DNA from 3 places in the Streptomyces sp. NPDC127100 genome. Region 1 is predicted to be linked to each of the others. Evidence: riboswitches for the same ligand, from Rfam matches in the RefSeq annotation. Region 1 holds a riboswitch; each other region holds the start of a gene.

Region 1 (7,169 bases):
GGGCCGAGGGCCTCCACGCCCGCCCCGCCTCCATCTTCGTCCGGGCCGCCACGGCCACAGGCGTCCCGGTGACGATCGCCAAGGCCGACGGCAACCCCGTCAACGCGGCCTCCATGCTGGCCGTCCTGGGCCTGGGCGCCCAGGGCGGCGAGGAGATCGTCCTCGCTTCGGACGCCGAGGGCGCGGACGTCGCCCTGGACCGGCTGGCGAAGCTGGTCTCCGAGGGGCTCGAGGAGCTTCCCGAGACCGTCTGATGTGACGGCACACGAAAGGCCCGCCCGGACCACCGGGCGGGCCTTTTGTCGCCCCTGATTCCGGGCAGCACGAATAGGCCCCGTGAATTATCCCTCTTTCGTATACGGCACCCGTGTTAATGCCGGAGCACCGGCGTGTTTACGGGACGTTGCGCATTCCTCACGCCGTCGGGGCGGTCGCCGGACGTGAAGCGCAACCGGTGCGCCGCCGCCGACCGCTCGGCGTGCAGCGCCATGAGCGCCCGCGCCCGGTCGCCGTCGCCCCGTGCCACCGCGTCGACGACCGCGCCGCGCTCCGCCCACTGCTCCGCCGCGCCGGGCACCGTGTCCACGAGGTACATCCAGTCGATCTTGCGGCGCAGCTGGATCAGCATCGCCGTGAGGGAAGGACTGCCGGCGGCCTGTGCGAGGGTCTCGTGGAACCAGCCGCCCAGCGCGCGCAGGTCCTCGCCGTGGCCCTGCCTTGAGCGTTCCTGCCCCAGCCTGACCAGGCCGCGCAGCACCTTGAGATGGGCCTCGGTGCGGCGCCGGGCCGCGCGGGAGGCACCGAGCGGCTCCAGGAGCGTGCGGGTCTCGAGCAGGTCGGCGGCCTCCTGTTCGGTGGGTTCGGCGACGCACGCGCCCGCGTGCCGCCGGGTCACCACGAAGCCCTCGGCCTCCAGGGTGCGCAGCGCCTCGCGGACCGGGACGCGGGAGACGCCGTAGCGGCGCGCGAGCAGTTCCTCGGTGAGCCGGCTGCCGCGCCCGTGGACGCCGGCGACGATGTCGTCCCGAATCGCCGTGCACACCGAGTGCGCCGGAATACGCATGTCCGACCTCCGCCCTGATCCCCGTGAAACGTCGACAACGGACGCGTGTTCCGTGACTCTAGGCCAATGAACCGCAATTTCGGAGGGGCCGCCGGAATTCAGGGATATTTTTTGGACTTCCCCGGACGGGAAACGAATCCGGCAGGGTGGTGCGGGCCCGCACGGAAATACGGCAGGGCCCCGGCTCGGGGAGCCGGGGCCCTGCGCGTGCCGTACCGTCCGTCGTCAGACGTTCACGCCGTGGGAACGGAGATAGGCGACGGGGTCCATGTCCGAGCCGTACTCCGGGCTCGTGCGGGCCTCGAAGTGCAGGTGCGGGCCGGTGACGTTGCCGGTCGCACCGGAGAGACCGATCTGCTGGCCGGCGCCGACCGACTGGCCGACCGAGACGCCGATGGACGACAGGTGGCCGTACTGGGTGTACGTGCCGTCGTGCATCCTGATCACGACCTGGTTGCCGTAGGCACCGCCCCAGCCGGCCTCGACGACGGTGCCGACGCCGACCGCGTGCACCGAGGCGCCGGTCGAGGCGTGGAAGTCGATGCCGGTGTGACTGCCGGAGGACCACAGGGAGCTGCCGGCCTGGTAGGCCGTGGACACGTAGGAGCCGGCGATCGGCGCCACGAAGGTGTTGAGGCGCTCGCGCTCCGCCTCGCGCGCGGCACGCTCCTTGGCCTCGCGCGCCTCCTCGGCGGCCTCGGCGGCCCGCTCGCGCGCGGCCTCCATGGCCGCCTCGCGGGCGGCGGCGTCCAGGGCGGCCTGCTTCTGCGCGGTGGCCTGGGCGTCGATCTCGTGGGCGATGGAGTCGCCGATGGTGACGACCGGGGTGAGTCCGCTCTGCTCGACCTCGGGCTCGGCGGCGAGGGCCGGGGCCGCGAGGGTGCCGACGACGCCGGTGGTGGCGAGGGCCGCGACGCCCGCCGCGCGGGCGGTGGTGCGGTGCATGCGGCTGGGACGGCGGTGCTTCCCGGTGGCGCGCGTGAACGCCATGTAGAGGCTGGTCCTTTCCTTCCCTCTCGCCTACCGGGTTAGCTGACGGGTTCGGAGCAGGAAGGTCTCCTACGGACCCCCTCGCCGGAGCGCGGGCGTCCGATTCACCCCAGGGACTGCGATGGGTCCCCGGCTCCCCTGGCTCGCGCCGTACGGGGACTCGGCGATGACTGTCCGGTGCCGCGGGTGCGGCGCACTGCCTGACGAACAGCCCGGACGACGCTAGACGCGGCTGTCTTCAATTCTCAAACGCAACATGGTTTTTGTAGCGCACGCCACAGGGCAGACGGGCAGCCTCTCCCCCAATTCGGACATCGGACGGCCCTGGTGACACCCGGGTCACCAGGGCCGTCGCGCACCCGTGCCGCTACTCGGCGGCCACGACGGTGACTTCACCGATGCCGAGGGCCTCGACGGGCTCCCTGATCTGTGCCGCGTCGCCGACGAGGACCGTCACCAGGCGGTCCACCGGGAAGGCGTTGACGACCGCCGCGGTGGCCTCCACGGTGCCGGTGGCGGCCAGTTGGCGGTACAACGTGGCCTGGTAGTCGTCGGGCAGGTGCTGCTCGACCTGGTCGGCCAGCGTGCTCGCGACGGCGGCCGCCGTCTCGTACTTCAGCGGCGCCACGCCCACCAGGTTCTGCACGGCGACGTCGCGCTCGGCGTCGGTGAGTCCGCCCTCGGCGAGCGTGCGCAGCACCGTCCACAGGTCCTGGAGCGCCGGACCCGTGTTGGGCGTGTCGACGGAGCCGCTGATGGCGAGCATCGCGGCGCCCGTGCCGTCGGGGGCGGACCGCAGGACCTGCCCGAACGCCCGCACGCCGTAGGTGTAGCCCTTCTCCTCGCGCAGGACGCGGTCCAGGCGTGAGGTGAGGGTGCCGCCGAGGCAGTACGTGCCGAGCACCTGGGCGGGCCACACGCGGTCGTGCCGGTCGGCTCCGGTGCGGCCGATCAGCAGCTGCGTCTGCACGGCGCCGGGGCGGTCCACGATGACGACCCGTCCGGTGTCGTCGGCGGTCACCGGCGGCACCGGGCGCGGCTCGGCGGCGGAGCCGGTCCATGCGCCGAGGGTGTCGCCGAGCAGCTCGTCGAGGTCGATGCCGGTGAGGTCGCCGACGATCACCGCGGTGGCGGTGGCGGGGCGGACGTGCTTCTCGTAGAAGGCGCGGACGGCCGCCGCGTCGATGTCCGCGACCGTCTCCTCGCTGCCCTGGCGCGGGCGCGACATGCGCGAGTCCGCCGGGAACAGCTCCTTGGAGAGCTCCTTGGCGGCGCGGCGGGAGGGGTTGGCCAGCTCGTGCGGGATCTCGTCGAGCCGGTTGCGCACCAGCCGCTCGACCTCGCTGTCGGCGAACGCGGGCGCCCTGAGGGCGTCGGCGACCAGACCGAGGGCCTTGGCGAGGCGCGAGGCGGGCACCTCCAGGCTCAGCCGGACACCGGGGTGGTCCGCGTGCGCGTCGAGGGTGGCGCCGCAGCGCTCGAGCTCGGCGGCGAACTCCTCGGCGGAGTGCTTGTCGGTGCCCTCCGAGAACGCGCGCGCCATGATCGTGGCCACGCCGTCCAGGCCGGCGGGCTCGGCGTCCAGGGGGGCGTCGAGCGACACCTCGACGGCGACGACCTGCTGGCCGGGACGGTGGCAGCGCAGCACGGTGAGCCCGTTGTCGAGGCTGCCGCGCTCGGGTGCCGGGAACGCCCACGGCTTGGGCTCGCCGGCCTGCGGCTGGGAGTGAAATTCCATCGTGGCGAGCTCGGTCACTTGGCCGCCTCCTCGTTCTTGTCGGTGGCGTCGTTCTCGTCGGCGGGGGCGGTGGGCTCGTAGACGAGCACCGCGCGGTTGTCGGGGCGCAGACGGGCCTTCGCGACCTCCTGGACCTCCTCGGCCGTCACCTCGAGCACCCGCCCCACGGCGGTGAGGGCGAGCTGCGGGTCGCCGAACAGGACGGCGTACCGGCACAGTTCGTCGGCGCGGCCGGCGACCGTGCCGAGCCGGTCCAGCCACTCGCGCTCCAACTGGGCCTGCGCGCGCTCCATCTCCTCGGCCGTGGGCCCCTCCTCGGCGAACCGGGCGAGCTCCTCGTCGATGGCGGCCTCGACGACGGGCACCTCGACGTCGCCGGAGGTCTTCACGTCGAGCCAGCCCAGGGAGGGCGCCCCGGCCAGGCGCAGCAGACCGAAGCCCGCCCCGACGGCGGTGCGGTCGCGGCGCACCAGCCGGTTGTACAGGCGGGAGGACTCGCCGCCGCCCAGCACGGTCAGTGCCAGGTCGGCCGCGTCGCACGCGCGCGTGCCGTCCTCGGGCAGCCGGTAGGCGGCCATCAGGGCGCGCGCCGGCACCTCCTCCTCGACGACCTCCCGCAGCTCCTCGCCCATGACGTCCGGCAGCGAGCCGTCCCGGGGGGCGGGCTTGCCGTCGTGGGAGGCGATGGAGCCGAAGTACTTCTCGATCCAGGCGAGGGTCCGCTCCGGGTCGATGTCGCCGACGACCGACAGCACCGCGTTGTTCGGCGCGTAGTAGGTGCGGAAGAACGCGCGCGCGTCCTCCAGCGTCGCCGCGTCCAGGTCCGCCATCGAGCCGATCGGCGTGTGGTGGTAGGGGTGGCCCTCCGGGTACGCGAGGGCGGTCAGCTTCTCGAACGCGGTGCCGTAGGGCATGTTGTCGTAGCGCTGGCGGCGCTCGTTCTTGACGACGTCCCGCTGGTTCTCCATGGACTCCTCGTCCAGGGCGGCGAGCAGGGAGCCCATGCGGTCCGCCTCCAGCCAGAGGGCGAGCTCCAGCTGGTGGGCGGGCATCGTCTCGAAGTAGTTGGTGCGCTCGAAGCTGGTGGTGCCGTTGAGCGAGCCGCCGGCTCCCTGCACCAGCTCGAAGTGCCCGTTGCCCTTGACCTGGCCGGAGCCCTGGAACATCAGGTGCTCGAAGAGGTGAGCCAGGCCGGTGCGCCCCTTGACTTCGTGTCGCGAGCCGACGTCGTACCAGAGGCACACCGCCGCGACCGGGGTCAGGTGGTCCTCGGAGAGCACCACGCGCAGGCCGTTGGCCAGGCGGTGCTCGGTCGCTGTCAGGCCGCCGGAGCCTGCCTGGGCTGTGGCCGTGTGACCCATGGGCATGTACGTCCCTTCGATCGCGGAAATCTCGGTGGCATCATCGGGCGGAACCGCGGAGTTTCCGCCGGTCCTGCCACTGTATGCAAGCGTGCGGGCCGCCGGTGGAGTTCCCGGTCCCCGTACGCCGAGAGCGAGCACGCGACCGGCGGGCCGCCGGGGACGGGACGACGGGGCGAGGGCGTACCCTGCGGGCAGCGCCGGGCCGGGCGTGACGGGCCTGGTCGGCCGCTGTCAGTGCCGCGGTCCACAATGGACCGCGTCAGATCACCGTTCACGCTTCAGCAAGGAGCCGGCAGCGATGGCCCGCCGTAGTACGAAGACCCCGCCGCCCGACGACTCGTACGAGGAGAAGATCCTCGACATCGACGTCGTCGACGAGATGCAGGGCTCCTTCCTCGAGTACGCGTACTCGGTCATCTACTCCCGTGCGCTCCCGGACGCCCGCGACGGCCTCAAGCCGGTGCACCGCCGCATCGTCTACCAGATGAACGAGATGGGCCTGCGGCCCGAGCGGGGCTACGTGAAGTGCGCCCGCGTCGTCGGCGAGGTCATGGGCAAGCTGCACCCGCACGGTGACGCGTCGATCTACGACGCCCTGGTCCGCATGGCCCAGCCCTTCTCCATGCGCGTGCCCCTGGTGGACGGCCACGGCAACTTCGGCTCGCTGGGCAACGACGACCCGCCGGCCGCCATGCGGTACACCGAGTGCCGGATGGCCGAGGCGACCAGCCTCATGACGGAGTCGATCGACGAGGACACCGTCGACTTCGGCCCCAACTACGACGGCCAGGAGCAGGAGCCGGTGGCCCTGCCCGCCGCCTTCCCCAACCTGCTGGTCAACGGCGCCTCCGGCATCGCGGTCGGCATGGCCACGAACATGCCGCCGCACAACCTGCGCGAGGTGATCGCGGCCGCCCGGCACCTGATCCGGCACCCGAACGCCGACCTCGAAGCCCTGATGAAGCACGTGCCGGGCCCCGACCTGCCCACCGGCGGCCGGATCGTCGGCCTGCCGGGCATCCGGGACGCCTACGAGACGGGCCGCGGCACGTTCAAGATCCGCGCGACGGTGTCCGTCGAGACCGTGACGGCCCGCCGCAAGGGCCTGGTCGTCACCGAGCTGCCCTTCGCGGTCGGACCCGAGAAGGTCATCGCGAAGATCAAGGACCTGGTCGGCTCGAAGAAGCTCCAGGGCATCGCGGACGTCAAGGACCTCACCGACCGCGAGCACGGACTGCGCCTGGTCATCGAGATCAAGAACGGCTTCGTGCCCGAGGCCGTCCTGGAGCAGCTCTACAAGCTGACGCCGATGGAGGAGTCCTTCGGCATCAACAACGTCGCCCTGGTCGACGGCCAGCCCCTCACCCTGGGCCTCAAGGAGCTGCTGGAGGTCTACCTCGACCACCGCTTCAATGTCGTACGGCGCCGCAGCGAGTTCCGGCGCACCAAGCGCCGCGACCGTCTCCACCTCGTCGAGGGCCTGCTCACCGCGCTGGTCGACATCGACGAGGTCATCCGCCTCATCCGCTCCAGCGAGAACTCCGCGCAGGCCAAGCAGCGTCTGATGGACCGCTTCTCGCTGAGCGACGTCCAGACCCAGTACATCCTGGACACGCCGCTGCGCCGGCTGACCAAGTACGACCGCATCGAGCTCGAGGCGGAGAAGGACCGGCTCAACTCGGAGATCGAGGAGCTGACCCGGATCCTCGACTCGGACGCGGAGCTGCGCAAGCTGGTCTCGGCCGAACTGGCGGCGGTGGCCAAGAAGTTCGGCACCGACCGGCGCACGCTCCTGCTGGAGTCGGCCGGCACCCCGGTGGCCGCCGTTCCGCTCCAGGTGGCGGACGACCCGTGCCGGGTGCTGCTGTCCTCGACGGGCCTGCTGGCCCGCACCGCGGACGACGCGCCCCTGGTCACGGACGCCGGCGCCAAGCGCGTCAAGCACGACCTGATCGTGTCGTCCGTGCCCGCCACGGCCCGCGGCGAGATCGGCGTGGTGACGTCCGGCGGGCGG
Region 2 (7,169 bases), on a different contig from region 1:
CCGCGGCTGCTGGTCAACGCGTCCGGGCGACGGGCCGCCCGGGTCGCCGCGGGGAAGCCGGAGTACCCGCTGAAGGTCACGGTCAGCGGGTCGGGCGAGCTGGACCCGGCGGCGGCCTTCTGGCACACCGGCGGGGACAAGGTCCTGCTGACCACCGACGAGGGCGCCCGGCGGGCCCACGCGCTCGGCATCGCCGCCGACGTCGTGCCGCTCGGGGACACGCTCGAATGGCGCGCGGCGCTGGAGTACCTGCACGACCGGCGGGGTGTGCGGCGGCTGATGGTGGAGGGCGGGGGGACCGTACACAGCAGCCTGGTGCGGCAGGGGCTCGCCGACGAGCTGCAGCTCGTCCTCGCCCCGGTGTTCGTCGGGGACCCGGAGGCCCCCCGGCTGTTCGGGCCCGGCGACTACCAGCGCGGGCGGCTCAGGCTGGTGGAGACGCGGCGGATCGAGGACGTCGTGCTCATGCGGTACCGGCCGACCGCCCCGGGCTCCGCCGGCCGGGTGTCCGCCGCCGACCGGCACTGGCTGGCGCTCGCCTGCGAGCTGGCCGAGCTGTGCCCGCCGTCCGGCACGGCGTTCAGCGTGGGTGCCGTGGTCGTCGCCGCCGACGGCACGGAGCTCGCGCGCGGCCATTCCCGGGAGGGCGGGGACCCGGTCGTGCACGCCGAGGAGGCCGCCCTCGCCAAGGTCGACCCGTCCGATCCGCGGCTCGCGACCGCGACGGTGTACAGCAGCCTGGAACCGTGCGCCCGCCGTTCCTCCCGGCCGGCCCCCTGCGCCCGGCTGATCCTCGACGCCGGGGTGCGCCGCGTGGTCACGGCCTGGAGCGAGCCGGACACCTTCGTGTCGGGCGCCGACGGCAGCGGGGTGCTCACCGACGGGGGCGCCGTCGTCGTCCTGCTGCCGGAGTTCGAGGCGGCGGCGAAGGGCCCGAACCGTCACCTGGCGGGCCACTGAGGAACGCGTGTGCGTTCCACCCCCGACATGACGTACACTGGTGACACAACGACGCGGGGTGGAGCAGCTCGGTAGCTCGCTGGGCTCATAACCCAGAGGTCGCAGGTTCAAATCCTGTCCCCGCTACTCAAGGCCGAAGGCCGGAATCCTCAAGGATTCCGGCCTTCGGTGTGTCCGCCTCCGTCACCCGGCCGGCCCGCACGGCTCGCTCCCCGCCCCTCCTCCGGGAAACCTGGAGGACGGGACGGCAAGCGGCGTGGACGTGCAGGGGCGGCGGGAGACGAGTGGTGCGGCCAGGTGAGGTGGACGGCGAGGGCCCGTATGCCGGGGCCGGGGGTCGGCTGCCCGGCGACCCCGTGCCCGATCCCGGCCTCGGCCCGGTGCCCGCGCCGCCCGTCGCGCGGGAGCGGCGGCGGACCCCGTACGGCCGGGCCCTCGTGCGCCTGCTCCCCGTCCTGCTCATCGTCGTGGCCATCCTGTACGACCTCTTCACCCCCCGGTACTTCACCGCGGGTCCCCTCTACACGGCCGCGCCCCTGGTCGCGGCGCCCGTCTACTCGCGGCGCGGCACCGCCCTCACCGGCCTCGCCGTGGTCGCCGCCGTCGTCGGGCTCCAGCTGAGCAAGGGCGTCATCCACTACGTGGACTCGCTCACCGAGCTGATCACCATCGCGACGGTCGCCGGCCTCGCCGTCTTCGTGAACGCCTTCGTCCGCCGCACCGACGAACGGCTCGCCTCCGCCCGCGAGATCGCCGAGGCCGCCCAGCGCGCCGTGCTGCCCGAGCCCGCCGGGCGGATCGGCGGCTTCGAGATCGCCGCCCGCTACGAGGCGGCGCAGGCCGGCGCCTTCATCGGCGGCGACCTGTACGCGGTGCAGGACAGCGCGCGCGGCGTGCGGCTCATCGTCGGCGACGTGCGCGGCAAGGGCATGGGCGCGGTGGCCGCCGTCGCCGTGGTGATCGGCGCCTTCCGGGAGGCCGCCGAGCAGGAGGCGACGCTGGAGGCGGTCGCGCAGCGGCTGGAGCGGGCGCTGGCGCGCGAGGGGGCCCGGCGCGACGGGCTGGACGCCTTCGAGGGGTTCACCACCGCCGTCCTCGCCGAACTCCCGCACGGCGAGGGGGTCGTCCGCGTCGTCAACCGCGGCCATCCGCCGCCCCTGCTGCTGCACCCCGACGGCACCGTGCACCCGGTGCAGGCCACGGAGTCCGCACTGCCGCTCGGGATGGGGGAGCTGGGGGTGTGGCCCGACCGGGCGGTGCCGACCGGCTTCCCCGGCGGTGCCACGCTGCTGCTGTACACCGACGGGCTGTCGGAGGCCCGCGACGCCCACGGCCGCTTCTACGATCCCCACGCCCGGCTGACCGGCCGGGTCTTCCGGCGCCCGGCGCACCTGCTCGACACCCTCGCCGACGAGGTGCGACGGCACTCCGGGGGCGGCATGGCGGACGACATGGCCCTGCTCGCCGTGCACCGGCACTGAGCCGGACGACCACATCGAACAGAGTCACGGGGGGTGACGAAGTGAGCGCCCTCCGCATAACAACTGACACACCATCAGGAACGTGTGTGGTGATCTTTCGGCCTGAGGGGCGGTCAACTGGACCGCATTTGGCCCTTCATGGGGTGTACGTCCGGGCCCGATCCCTTAACGATCAAGAGGAACGGCTTGGAATCGGCGCCTCGCGTCTATTAACGTTCGATAACGCAGCGCGGTCGTCCCAGCCGTCACAGAAGGCGGCTCCGTGCGCACGCGCCGAATCCCGTGAGGGAACCGGGGAACCACCACTTGGGGTGAATCGGGCGTATGCCGCCGTGGAGACACGGCACGTATACGCGCGTAGGAGACCTTCCTGCTCCGAACCCGTCAGCTAACCCGGTAGGCGGAAGGAAGGAAAGGAGTACGCCCACGTGGCGTCCAACCGGCCTGCCCCCGAGGCCCCGTTCGTGCCGAGCACGCACGACACCGCATCCTTCGGCTACGACGGCCACCGCGCCGAAGAGGGCCCCTGGGAGGAGTGGAACCCCACCGCGGAGTCCATCCGTCCCGTGCGCGGCCGGCACCGCGTCGCCAAGCAGCGCGGCGGACTCGCCCGCAGCTCCACCGTCCTCGGCGTCGGCGTCATCGCGGCCGTCGGAGCGGGCGGCATGGCCAGCGCCCAGACCGGCAAGCCGCCGGTGTCGATCTCGATGCCCGATCTGCCGAACGTCGGCTCGCTGATCTCCGACGACGAGCCGGAGCCCGAGGGCTCCGCCACCCCGCTCAGCGGCATCGGCGTGACGGCCGGCGACACCGCCGAGGGCACCACCGACGCCGGTGAGGTCCTGCGGGCGCGCATCATGCAGCAGGCCGAGCAGCAGCAGGTCCAAGTGGAGGACAAGGCCGCCGCCGAGGCCGCGGCCGCCGCCGAGAAGCAGGCCGCCGAGGCCGCCGCCAAGGCGGAGAAGGAGGCCGAGGCCAAGGCCGCCGCCGCCAAGAAGAAGGCGGAGGAGGAGGCCGCGAAGAAGGCCGAGGCCGAGCGGCTCGCCGAGCTGGCCAAGCAGTTCACCCTGCCGACCTCCTCGTACACGATCACCTCCACCTTCGGTCAGGCCGGTTCCATGTGGTCCTCCGGCCACCACACCGGCCTCGACTTCGCCGCGCCCACGGGTACCCTCGTCAAGGCCGTCCACTCGGGCACGATCACCGAGGCGGGCTGGGCCGGTTCCTACGGCTACCGCACCATCCTGACCCTGGACGACGGCACCGAGCTGTGGTTCTGCCACCAGTCGTCGATCAGCGTCGGAGTCGGCCAGAAGGTCAGCACCGGGGACGTCATCGGCCGCGTGGGCGCCACCGGCAACGTCACCGGACCGCACCTCCACTTCGAGGTACACGTCGGCGGTGCCGAGGGCGGCGTCGACCCGGCGGCCTGGCTGCAGGGCAAGGGCCTCAGCCTCTGAGACCGGGGCGTCCGTCAGCGGCGCCCACGACACCCACCTCCGGATCCCGGCAGTCCTGACGGCGACCCCCCGACGTCAGGGCTGCCGGTTTGCGCGAACTTTGCGTCGCGCTGGAATGACCGGTTCCGGGGCGCTTGTTGTCGCCCTACATGACTTCTCTGCGCAAGCTCGGCTCCTCCGACCTCGAGGTCTTCCCGCTCTCCCTGGGCGGCAACGTCTTCGGCTGGACCGCCGACCAGGACACCTCCTTCGCCGTCCTCGACGCCTACACCGCCGCCGGCGGCAACTTCGTCGACACCGCCGACTCCTACTCCGCGTGGGTCGACGGCAACAGCGGCGGCGAGTCCGAGACCCTCATCGGCAAGTGGCTCGCGGCGCGCGGCAACCGCGCCGACCTCGTCATCGCAACCAAGGTCAGCCAGCACCCGGAGTACCCCGGCCTGTCCGCCGCCAACATCAAGGCCGCGGCCGACGCCTCGCTGCGCCGCCTGGGCACCGACCACATCGACCTCTACTACACCCACTTCGACAAGCCCGAGGTGCCGGTCGAGGAGATCATCGGCGCGCTCGACGAACTGGTGCGCGCGGGCAAGGTCCGGTACATCGCCGCCTCCAACATCACCGCCGAGCGGCTCTCGGCGTCCCTGGAGTTCTCCGACCGCGAGGGCCTCGCCCGGTACGTGGCCCTCCAGCCCCACTACAACCTGGTCTCGCGCGACACGTACGAGGGCGGGCTGCGCGACGTCGCCGAGCGGGCCGGTCTCGCCGCCGTGCCGTACTACGCCCTCGCGGCCGGCTTCCTCACGGGCAAGTACCGGCCCGGGACGACCGTCGACAGCCCCCGGGCGGGCGGTGCCGCCAAGCACCTGGAGAGCGAGCGCGGCCGGCGGGTGCTCACCGCCCTGGACGAGATCGCCGAGGCCCACGGCGTGCCGGTCGCCACGGTGGCCCTGGCCTGGCTGGCGGCCCGGCCGACGGTGGCCGCGCCGATCGCCTCCGCGCGGACGGTCGAGCAGCTTCCGGCGCTGCTGGGCGTGGCGGAGCTGGAGCTGACGGAGGCCGAGGTGCGCGGGCTGACGGAGGCGTCCGCCTGAGGCACCCGCCCGGGGACCGCTCAGCCGCCGCTACGACCGGTACGGGTACGCGGTGCCGGGGGCATGGGCCTACGCGGCGTACGGGGCGGGTGCCGTGTGCGCCGCGTGGCCGCCGTACGCGCCGTACGCGCCGTAAGTCCCGTACGCCGGCCACGGGGGCACGGCCACCGGGAGCGGCGGCGCCGTGGCACGGGCCGCGTGGTCCAGTGCCGGGCGCGCCACCTCCCGCCGACGCCACAGCTCGGTCAGCAACTCCCGTTCCCGTACGACGTAGTCGGCGCCCGCCCGGCCCCGGAGCCCCCGGTGCCGCAGGGACGCCAGCGAGGTCGCGTACGCCGCGTACTCCGCCACCGTCCGCGCGGCGGGCTTCCCGGCGTGACGGCGGGCGTACTGCCGGGCGATGCGGCGCGCCCGCATCGAGCCGAGCGCGAACGGCTCGGCCGGCGTCAGCCAGCCGGCCACGGCGTAGACGGGCAGCTCGGCCCGCACGGCGCCCAGTTCGCGCTGCCGGGTCCACACCGCGAGCCAGGTCAGCAGCCCGAAGGCCGGCACCATGAAAGCGGCGTACACGGCGAAGAAGCCGTACTCGCCGAGCGAGGCCGAGCCGTTCCACAGCGCGTGCGTGCCCATCGCGAGCAGCAGGCCGGACAGGGGGAGCAGCACGCGCCGCAGGCGCCGGTGGCCGGGGGAGAGCGCGGCGGCGCCGAAGCCGACGCCGGTGAGCACGGTGAACAGCGGGTGGGCGAAGGGCGACATGACGACCCGGACGAAGAAGGTCGCCGCGGTCACCGAGGCGAAGCCCCGGTCGCCGGTGAGCTGGTCGGTGCCGAAGGCGGTGCCCAGGTAGAGGATGTTCTCGGTGAAGGCGAAGCCCGTGGCGGTGACACCGGCTATGACGAAGCCGTCGATGATGCCGGTGAAGTGCCGTCTGCGGTAGAGGAAGACCAGCAGCACCGCCGCGGCCTTGGCGGACTCCTCCACGACCGGCGCTATCACCGTGGCGCCCAGGGTGTCCGCGCCGCCGGGGTCGGCGGTGGCCGTCGCTATCCACCTGGTCGCGAAGCTGTTGGCGACGATCGCTATCAGTGCCGCCGCGCAGGCGCCCCAGGCGAAGGAGAACAGCAGGTTCCGCCAGGGGCCGGGGTCGACCCGGTCCAGCCAGCGGAAGGCGGCCACGAGCAGCGGTACCGGAAAGACCGCCAGCCCCAGCCCCACCAGGAACCCTTGCGTACCGGTCTGTTCGCGCACCAGGGCCAGGATCACCGCGCCGGCGAGCGCGAGCAGGACGGCCGGGGCGCCGTAACGCACCCAGGTGCGCTGCCACCAGTGCGGACGCGTGCGGGGCTGCGTGGGCGGACGCGTCGGATACGGGGGACTGGTGGCCACGGCATGGACCCTAACCGGTGGGAGGCTGCTCCTCGTGCTGTTCGCCGTGCTGCCCGCGGTCGGGCACGGAGGGCTGGACGCGGCGGAAGAGCAAGTCGTTCACCACATGTCCCTTCTCCAGTCCCTGGCCCTCGAAACGGGTCTGCGGCCGGTGGTCGGGACGCGGCGCGAAGCCGCCGCCGGGCACGGTGTTCTCGAAGTCGGGGTGCGCGGTGAGGACCTCGAGCATCTGCTCCGCGTACGGCTCCCAGTCGGTGGCGCAGTGCACGACGCCGCCGGGCGCGAGGCGGGACGCGGCCAGGGTCAGGAACTCCGGCTGGATCAGGCGGCGCTTGTGGTGCCGCTTCTTCGGCCAGGGGTCGGGGAAGTAGACGCGCAGTCCGGCGAGGGAGCCGGGGGCGAGCATCTCGCGCAGCAGGATGATCGCGTCGCCGTTGCCCACGCGGATGTTGGACAGCCCGTTCCGGTCGGCGAGAGCGAGCAGATTGCCCTGGCCGGGGGTGTGGACGTCCACGGCGAGGATGTTGGTGTCCGGGTCGGCCGCGGCCATCCGGGCGGTGGCCTCGCCCATGCCGAAGCCGATCTCCAGGACGACGGGGCCGGTGTTCCCGAACAGCTCGGTGAGGTCGATGACCCGCTGCCCGTCTATGTCCAGGCCCCACTTCGGCCACAGCCGCTGCAGCGCGTCCGCCTGCCCGGTGGTCACCCGGCTGCGGCGCGGCTGGAAGCTCCGGATACGGCGCTCGAAGTGCGACCCGGCGGGATCGGCCTTCGGCCCGTCGGGGAAC
Region 3 (7,169 bases), on a different contig from region 1:
CCTCCACTCGTCGTACCGGTGAGGGCGCTCCCCACGGAGCGCCGGGAACGGATCGGCACGACCGACGGACAGGAAGGTGGCCCCCCATGGCCCGCGTATCCCTCACCCCGCCCCGCACCTTCTTCTTCCGCGTCATGGAGTGGTACTCCCGGCGCACCTACGGCAAGGTCCTCGACCCGGGCAAGGCCCTCGCGCACAACCCGCGCGTCCTCTGGAGCGACCTTCGGTTCGAGCAGTCCGTGGCCCGCTGGAACAGGCTGGACGCCGATCTGAAGGCGCTCGCGGTGATGGCCTCGGCGGCCTCGATCGGCTGCTCCTGGTGCATGGACTTCGGATACTGGGAGAGCGCCGGGCGCGGCATGGACCGCCGCAAGCTCCACGACGTGCCGCTCTGGCGGGAGAGCGACGCCTACACGCCGCTGGAACGCGACGTCATGGAGTACGCCGAGGCGGTGACGGCGACACCGCCCGCCGTCGACGACGATCTCGCCGAGCGGCTGCGGACCCGGCTGGGCGAGCCGGCGTTCGTGGAGCTGACGGCCATGGTCGCCGTCGAGAACCTGCGGTCCCGCATCAACGCCGCACTCGGCCTCACCAGCCAGGGCTTCAAGGACTCCTGCGACCTGCCCGGCGCGGGGCGCACGGGCGCGGCCACCGCCACGGCGGACTGAGCCGGCGGGGCCGCAGGTGGCCGTCGTGGCACGTGCGGGCGCCTGTATAGGGTGACGGGCGTGGCGAGAGTCCGGTTGAGTGTGGCGGAGCGGCGCGAGGAGCTGCTGCGCGCGGCCATCGAGCAGATATCGGCGCGGGGCGTGGCGGCGTTGCGGATCGCCGACGTGGCCGCGGCACTCGGGGTGAGCAGCGCGCTGGTGCTGTATCACTTCTCGACGAAGGAGAAGCTGGTCGCCGCCGCGTTCACCCGCGCCGCCGAGGAGGACCTGACCCGCCTGCGCAAGCTGCTCGGCCGCCGCACGTCGGCGCTGCGCCGGCTGCGCGCGGCCGTGCGGTGGTACGCCCCGACCGGCCAGGCCAAGGGATGGCGGCTGTGGATCGAGGGCTGGGCGGTCTCGCTGCGAGAGCCCGCGCTGCGGGAGGTGGCGCGGGAGCTGGACCGGCAGTGGAAGGCGGCCATCGCCGAGGTCATCGCGGAGGGTGTGGCCGCCGGGGAGTTCCCCTGCCCGGACCCCGACGGCGCCGCCCTGCGGCTGACGGCGCTGCTGGACGGGCTGGCCGTGCAGCTGACGTCGTACACGGGCGCGGTGTCCCGGGCCCGTGCGCTGGAGTGGGTGGACGGGGCACTCGCCCGGGAACTCGGCCTCGAACGGGAGGCGTTGACCACCCCCCGGCGCTGAGCGCGTGCCCCGGTGGGTCCGCTTGGCCGACCGGCCCCTCCCGCGGGGGCGAAGGGCCGAGCCGGAGCCGCCGGGCGACTTCCGCGGGGCGGCGGGGCCTCCCGCCGACGCCACCGGGGCCCCACCCTCACGCCACCGAGGCGATCCGCAGCTTGATGTCGTCCGCCGTCAGCGTCCCCTTGGCGATCACGTGGTCCCCCGAGGACCGGCCGCGCAGCCGGCGCCCGATCCACGGCACCAGGTACTCCCGCGCCCAGTGCACGTCGTCCCGCCGGATGTCGAGGGTGCCGCGCGGCGGCAGGGGCGGCCAGGGCTGGTCCGGGTCGGCCGGGACGGCCAGGCCGAGGACCTGGCCGGCGCGCAGCGCCACGCGGGTGTGCCCCTCGGCCGACAGGTGCAGCCGGTCGCTGTCCCAGGCCCTGCGGTCCTGGACGCTGCGCAGCGACCACAGGTCGAGCACCGGGCAGCCGTAGCGGTCGGCGATCGCCCGCACATGCCCGTTGTAGGTGGCGATCTTGCCGCGCAGGTGCTTGAGGACGGGTATCCCCCGGGTGTCGAAGCCGGTGGTCACCAGCACCGTGCCGGCCGTGGCGGCCAGCGCGGCCACGGCCCGCTCGAACCGTTCGGCCACCTCGTCCGGGTCGGTGCCGGGCCGGATGATGTCGTTGCCGCCGGCACAGAAAGAGACCAGGTCCGGTGCGAGTTCGACGGCCCGGGGTACCTGCTCCGCCACGATCTGGTCGAGCAGCCTGCCGCGTACGGCCAGGTTCGTGTACGTGAAGTCGCCCTCGGGGCGCCGGTCGGCGAGCAGTACGGCGAACCGGTCGGCCCAGCCGACGAACGACCCGTCGGGCCCGCGGTCGCCGACGCCCTCGGTGAAGCTGTCCCCCACCGCCACGTACGACCCGATCACTGCTCTGCTGTCACTCTTCGAATCGTCTGCCACGTCGGTCCATGATTCACCGTGGAATGTGACCTACGCGACCGTAGGAAGGGGTTGACGGGCGGTGAGAAAGGCCACTCCTAAAGTGTTCGCCAACTCAGGAATAAGCGGGGCCCGGTGACGGACGCACCGAAGGCCGGACCCGGGGATCGGGGTCCGGCCTTCGGTGGCGCGGGACTGCGCGGAGGACGTCGTCAGAGGGAGACGCCGTGCGAACGCAGGTAGGCGACCGGGTCGACGTCGGAGCCGTAGTCCGGCGTGGTGCGGATCTCGAAGTGCAGGTGCGGTCCGGTCACGTTGCCGGTGGCACCGGAGAGACCGATCTGCTGGCCGACGGTCACGGACTGACCGGCGGAGACGGAGATCGAGGACAGGTGGGCGTACTGGGCGTAGTAGCCGTCGGCGAGCTTGATGACGACCTGGTTGCCGTACGCGCCGCCCGGGCCGGCGGAGACGACGGTGCCCGCGCCGACGGCCTTCAGGGAAGTGCCGGTCGGGACGACGAAGTCGGTGCCGGTGTGGTAGCCGCTGGACCACATGCTGCCGGACTGGTGGTACGGGGTGCCGACGCCGGCGCCGGCCACGGGGGCGGTGTACCCGCTGGTGGTGCCGGCGGACTGGGTGCTCGTGCCCGAGGACTTCGAGGCGGAGGTCTTCGCGGTGTCCGACTTCTCGGCGGACTTCTCGGCCTTGGCCGGCTTCTCGGCGGCCTTCTCCGGAGCCGGGGAGGACTTGGCGGAGCCGGCCGCGGCCTTCTGGCCGATCGACAGCTTGAGGCCCGGGTGGATGAGCGACGGGTCGGAGCCGACGGCCTCGCGGTTGTCCGCGTACAGCTTCTTCCAGCCGCCGTCGACGTGCTGCTCGTTGGCGATCTTCGACAGGTAGTCGCCGTTCTTGACGACGTAGGTGTGCGAGGCCGAGCCCTTGTCGGCCGACTTCTGCGCACCGGCCGCGACGGACTGGACGGACTGTCCGGCGACGGAGTGCGCGGGAGCGGCGTTGGCGGCGGCGGCACCCATCAGCGGGAGCGCGAGCGCGGCGCCACCGGTTCCGGCGACGGCGATGGTGCGGGTGAGGCGCTGGGCCTTGGTACGGCGGTGCTTACCCTTCGCGGGCATGGCGAATTCCTCTCCGGCGCCTGCGAGGTGAGCTGTCGGGTGCGGGCTGGAGATGCCCGGCCGCGTCGTGACGCGGCTTTACCCCGAGCCGTTCCGGGAACCGGAACAGGCGTTGTACCTGTGGGTCCCCCGCTCCTGCCGTGTACGGGTGGTGGATGGATGCGGGCTCCGGTCGGCGGCAGGATTAGGCGTCCGTCCGGATCGGTGGTGAACGTAAGCGACCGGGATGCGAACGGACAAGCGAGTGATTCCGCGGACGGGTGTTTCGCTTGATCCTTTGCGGGGACGGGCGGTCACACTCCGTCGATTCCGTGAGCGCCCCTCTTCGTGAAGAGGCTTGAAACGCACGCACATTACGTGGACATGACGAGCCACGCACGGTCACCGTTATGACGCTGCTCACGGGAGATGCCCCAGCACCCCTTATTTGCCTACGAGTTCGGAGTAAAAGGCTAATTCGGACAGAAGCCCCGGATGCCCCTTGTTCGGACCTGCCGGCTGCCCCGCGAACAGCCCGTTGCCGCAGGCAAGGGATGCCGTATCGTCGGCTGGGCGCCCGTCGGCGAGCAGTGCCGGCGGGGCGGAGTGGGAGGAGCCCCCGTGACGCAGCAGGTCCCGTCGACCGAACCCGAGCTGGCCGGCGTGCGCAACTTCCGGGACGTGGGCGGACTGCCGACCGAGGACGGGCGCCGTGTGCGTCAGGGCGTGCTGTTCCGCAGCGGCCACCTCGCGCACGCCACCGGGGAGGACGCCGCGTTCCTCGCCTCACTGGGGCTGCACACGATCTTCGACTTCCGCAACGCCGCCGACCACAGGCTCGAGGGACCCGACGTCGAGCTGCCGGGCGTGCGCAATGTGAACCTGCCGCTGAGCGACCCGGCCGACGGCGCCGAGTTCTGGAGGATGGTCCGCGACGGCGACCTCGACCAGCTCCGCGAGATCCTGGCGGACGGCCGGGCGGTGAACCGGATGATCGCCTCCTACCGCACGATCATCAAGGAGCGCACCGCGGAGCACTCCCGGGTGCTGCACGCGCTCGCGGAGGACAGCGTCCCCGCGCTGATGCACTGCGCGGCCGGCAAGGACCGCGCGGGCCTGTCGATCGCGATCACCCTGCTCGCCCTGGGCGTGCGGCGCGACGCCATCGTGGAGGACTACCTGAAGTCGAACGCGACGCACCGCCGCTACAAGGTGCGCCGCAGCGGATCCGCTGCCTCGGCCTACTCCCCCGAGGTCATGGAGCTGCTCAGCCCCCTGTTCGACGCGCGCGCCGAATACCTGTCCGCGGCCTTCGAGACCGTCGAGGCGACCTGGGGCGGGGTCGACGCCTACCTGGAGAAGGGGCTGGGCGTCACCCCGGAGATCCGGGAGCGGCTGCGCGAGCGGATGGTGGACTGAGCCACCCGCTCACGGTGCCGGCCGGCTACTTGGCGCCGACCTCGAAGAGCAGGAAGAGGAAGCCCGCGACGACGTGCCCGAGGGCGATGTAGATGAGGAGTCGCACCCACAGGGCGCGCGGGAGCTTGTCCTGGATCGTGCTCATGGCATCTCTCCTGCGGTGTGACGGGTCGGTGTGGTGACGGGCCCCAGGCACAGCGCCGCCGTGGGGCTCTGCAGCAGGGTGTGGACGAAGAGGAGCTCGAGCCCGTCGGCGTCCTGGGCGGCGATCCGGTGCGGGGTCAGGGAGTCGAAGTGGGCGCTGTCGCCCGGGCCGAGCAGGTGAACGGCGTCCCCGAGGCGCAGCCGCAGCCGGCCCCGCAGGACGTGGAGCCACTCCTCGCCGGGGTGCACGCGCACGATGTCGCCCTGGGAGCCGTGCGGCACACGGACGCGCAGCGCCTGCATCCCGCGGCCGGAACCGCCGGCCTGCCAGTACGTCCAGCCGCCCGCGGCGGTCGGCTCCATGTCCCCGGCCCGCACGACGGCGTCCCGGTCCGCGGCCGTCTCGCCGAGCAGCTCCGAGACGGTCGTACCATAAATACGGGCGAGCGAGAGCAGCATCGGCAGCGAGGGCTGACGCTGCCCGGTCTCCAGCCGGGAGAGGTGCGCGGGCGACAGCCCCGCGGCGCGGGCCGCCGCCTCCAGGGTGAGAGCAGCACGGCGCCGCAGGGCGCGCAGCTGCGGGGCGACCACGGAGGACACGGCGTCCGCCGGCTCCCCCGACGGGTCGTTCGAGGAGGTCATGTCTCTATTCAGCCCCAGTTTTGCCTGCAAGGCAATTCTGTTGCCTCACAGGCAAAGGGACGGCCGGCCCCCGCCGGCTAGCGGTTCGCCACCGCCTGCCTGACCAGAGTCTTCCCGAAGTCCCACATCAGCCCGCCGTGGTGGGCGTCCTCCATCACGTCGGTGAAGGCGTCGACGAACCGGTCCGCGTCCGACGCGTCGATGACCAGCGGCGGGATCAGCTTGATCACCTCGAGATGATCGCCGGACACCTGCGTCAGAATCCGATGGCGTTGCAGCAGCGGCACCACCACCATCTGGGCGAAGAGCCCCTTCCGCGCGGCCTGCAGCATCGTCCAGCGGCTGCGCAGCCGCAGCGACTTCGGCCGGCCGAACTCGATGCCGATCATCAGCCCCCGGCCCCGGACGTCGGCGAGCAGCTCGTAGCGGTCCACCAGCTCCGTCAGGCGGGACTTGAGCCGCTCACCCACGGCGGCGGCGTTCGCCACGATCTCCTCGTTCTCCATCACCGACAGCACCGCGAGCCCGGCGGCCATGGCCTGCGCGTTGGAGCCGAAGCTCGCCGAGTGGACCTGCACCCGGTCCATCGAGGAGTACACCTTCTGGAAGATCCAGTCCTTGCCCAGCGTGGCCCCCACCGGCACGTACCCGCCGGACAGCGCCTTCGCGACGCACACCAGGTCGGGCTCGACGCCCTCCTCGTGCTGGTAGGCGTAGAACGCGCCGGTCCGCCCCAGTCCGGTCTGCACCTCGTCGGCGATGAGCAGCGCCTTGTGCCGGTGCAGCAGCTCCTGTGCGGCGCGCAGGTAGCCGGGCGGGGCCTCGTGGACGCCCTTGCCCTGGATGGGCTCGACGATCAGTGCGGCCACGTCGCCCCGGCCCAGCTCGCGGGCCAGGGCGTCCAGGTCGCCGAGCGGTACGGCGGTGTCGGGAAGCAGCGGTGCGAAGCCGTCCCGGAAGCAGGCCTCGCCGTTCACCGACAGCGAGCCGGTGGTCAGCCCGTGGAAGGCGTGCGAGCAGTACAGGATCCTCTGCCGGCCGGTCGCGTACCGGGCGAACTTCAGCGCGGTCTCCACGGCCTCCGTGCCGCTGTTGCCGAAGAAGACGCGGTCCAGGTGGGGGCTGTAGGAGAGCAGCCGCTCGGCCAGCAGTCCGGGCAGCGGCGGACAGTCGAAGCGGGTCAGGTCGGCCAGCGAGGCGTCGAGGACGTCGTGCAGCGCCTTGCGGACGACGGGGTGGTGACGGCCCAGGCCCATGACGGCGAACCCGGCCAGCATGTCCAGGTAGTCGTTGCCGTCCGTGTCCCAGAAGTGCGCGCCCTCGGCCCGCTCGTAGACCTTGTCGAAGCCGATGGTGCGCAGCATGCGCGGCAACTGGTGGTTGAGGTGCTTCGCGTGCAGCTCGTACCGCTCGGCGCCACGCTCGGCCAGCAGCGCGCCGAGATCGAACTCCTTGGTCATTCAGCTCTCTCCTTGCCCAGACTTGACGGTTCCCTCGTCCCCGGCCGCTTCCCTCGCGGCCAGGCTCGCGCTGATCCGGCCGGCGATCTCGACCGGGGTGAGACCGATGTCG

What was found. Region 1 has a riboswitch for cyclic di-AMP ahead of ACFWJB_RS17685 (M23 family metallopeptidase). Riboswitches for the same ligand answer to the same signal wherever they lie in the genome.
Region 2: linked by a shared signal. The riboswitch ahead of ACFWJB_RS33535 (M23 family metallopeptidase) and the one ahead of ACFWJB_RS17685 (M23 family metallopeptidase) in region 1 are both predicted to bind cyclic di-AMP.
Region 3: linked by a shared signal. The riboswitch ahead of ACFWJB_RS26980 (peptidoglycan DD-metalloendopeptidase family protein) and the one ahead of ACFWJB_RS17685 (M23 family metallopeptidase) in region 1 are both predicted to bind cyclic di-AMP.

What each region holds. Positions count from the first base shown of each region.
Region 1 is NZ_JBHXFL010000016.1:106,576-113,744, reverse strand. It holds gene ACFWJB_RS17695 (HPr family phosphocarrier protein) at 1-254, shown strand, start outside; gene ACFWJB_RS17690 (GntR family transcriptional regulator) at 371-1,063, opposite strand; gene ACFWJB_RS17685 (M23 family metallopeptidase) at 1,289-2,053, opposite strand; cyclic di-AMP (ydaO/yuaA leader) riboswitch at 2,066-2,229, opposite strand; gene ACFWJB_RS17680 (M16 family metallopeptidase) at 2,421-3,809, opposite strand; gene ACFWJB_RS17675 (M16 family metallopeptidase) at 3,806-5,158, opposite strand; gene ACFWJB_RS17670 (DNA topoisomerase (ATP-hydrolyzing) subunit A) at 5,454-7,169, shown strand, end outside.
Region 2 is NZ_JBHXFL010000066.1:10,201-17,369, forward strand. It holds gene ACFWJB_RS33520 (dihydrofolate reductase family protein) at 1-960, shown strand, start outside; tRNA gene ACFWJB_RS33525 (tRNA-Met) at 1,013-1,086, shown strand; gene ACFWJB_RS33530 (PP2C family protein-serine/threonine phosphatase) at 1,248-2,441, shown strand; cyclic di-AMP (ydaO/yuaA leader) riboswitch at 2,703-2,858, shown strand; gene ACFWJB_RS33535 (M23 family metallopeptidase) at 2,870-3,901, shown strand; gene ACFWJB_RS33540 (aldo/keto reductase) at 4,051-4,995, shown strand; gene ACFWJB_RS33545 (PrsW family intramembrane metalloprotease) at 5,065-6,381, opposite strand; gene trmB (tRNA (guanosine(46)-N7)-methyltransferase TrmB) at 6,392-7,169, opposite strand, start outside.
Region 3 is NZ_JBHXFL010000037.1:2,006-9,174, reverse strand. It holds gene ACFWJB_RS26995 (carboxymuconolactone decarboxylase family protein) at 87-671, shown strand; gene ACFWJB_RS26990 (TetR/AcrR family transcriptional regulator) at 732-1,352, shown strand; gene ACFWJB_RS26985 (SGNH/GDSL hydrolase family protein) at 1,480-2,265, opposite strand; gene ACFWJB_RS26980 (peptidoglycan DD-metalloendopeptidase family protein) at 2,490-3,413, opposite strand; cyclic di-AMP (ydaO/yuaA leader) riboswitch at 3,418-3,574, opposite strand; gene ACFWJB_RS26975 (tyrosine-protein phosphatase) at 4,014-4,811, shown strand; gene ACFWJB_RS26970 (DUF6126 family protein) at 4,837-4,956, opposite strand; gene ACFWJB_RS26965 (helix-turn-helix domain-containing protein) at 4,953-5,597, opposite strand; gene ACFWJB_RS26960 (aspartate aminotransferase family protein) at 5,675-7,057, opposite strand; gene dxs (1-deoxy-D-xylulose-5-phosphate synthase) at 7,058-7,169, opposite strand, start outside.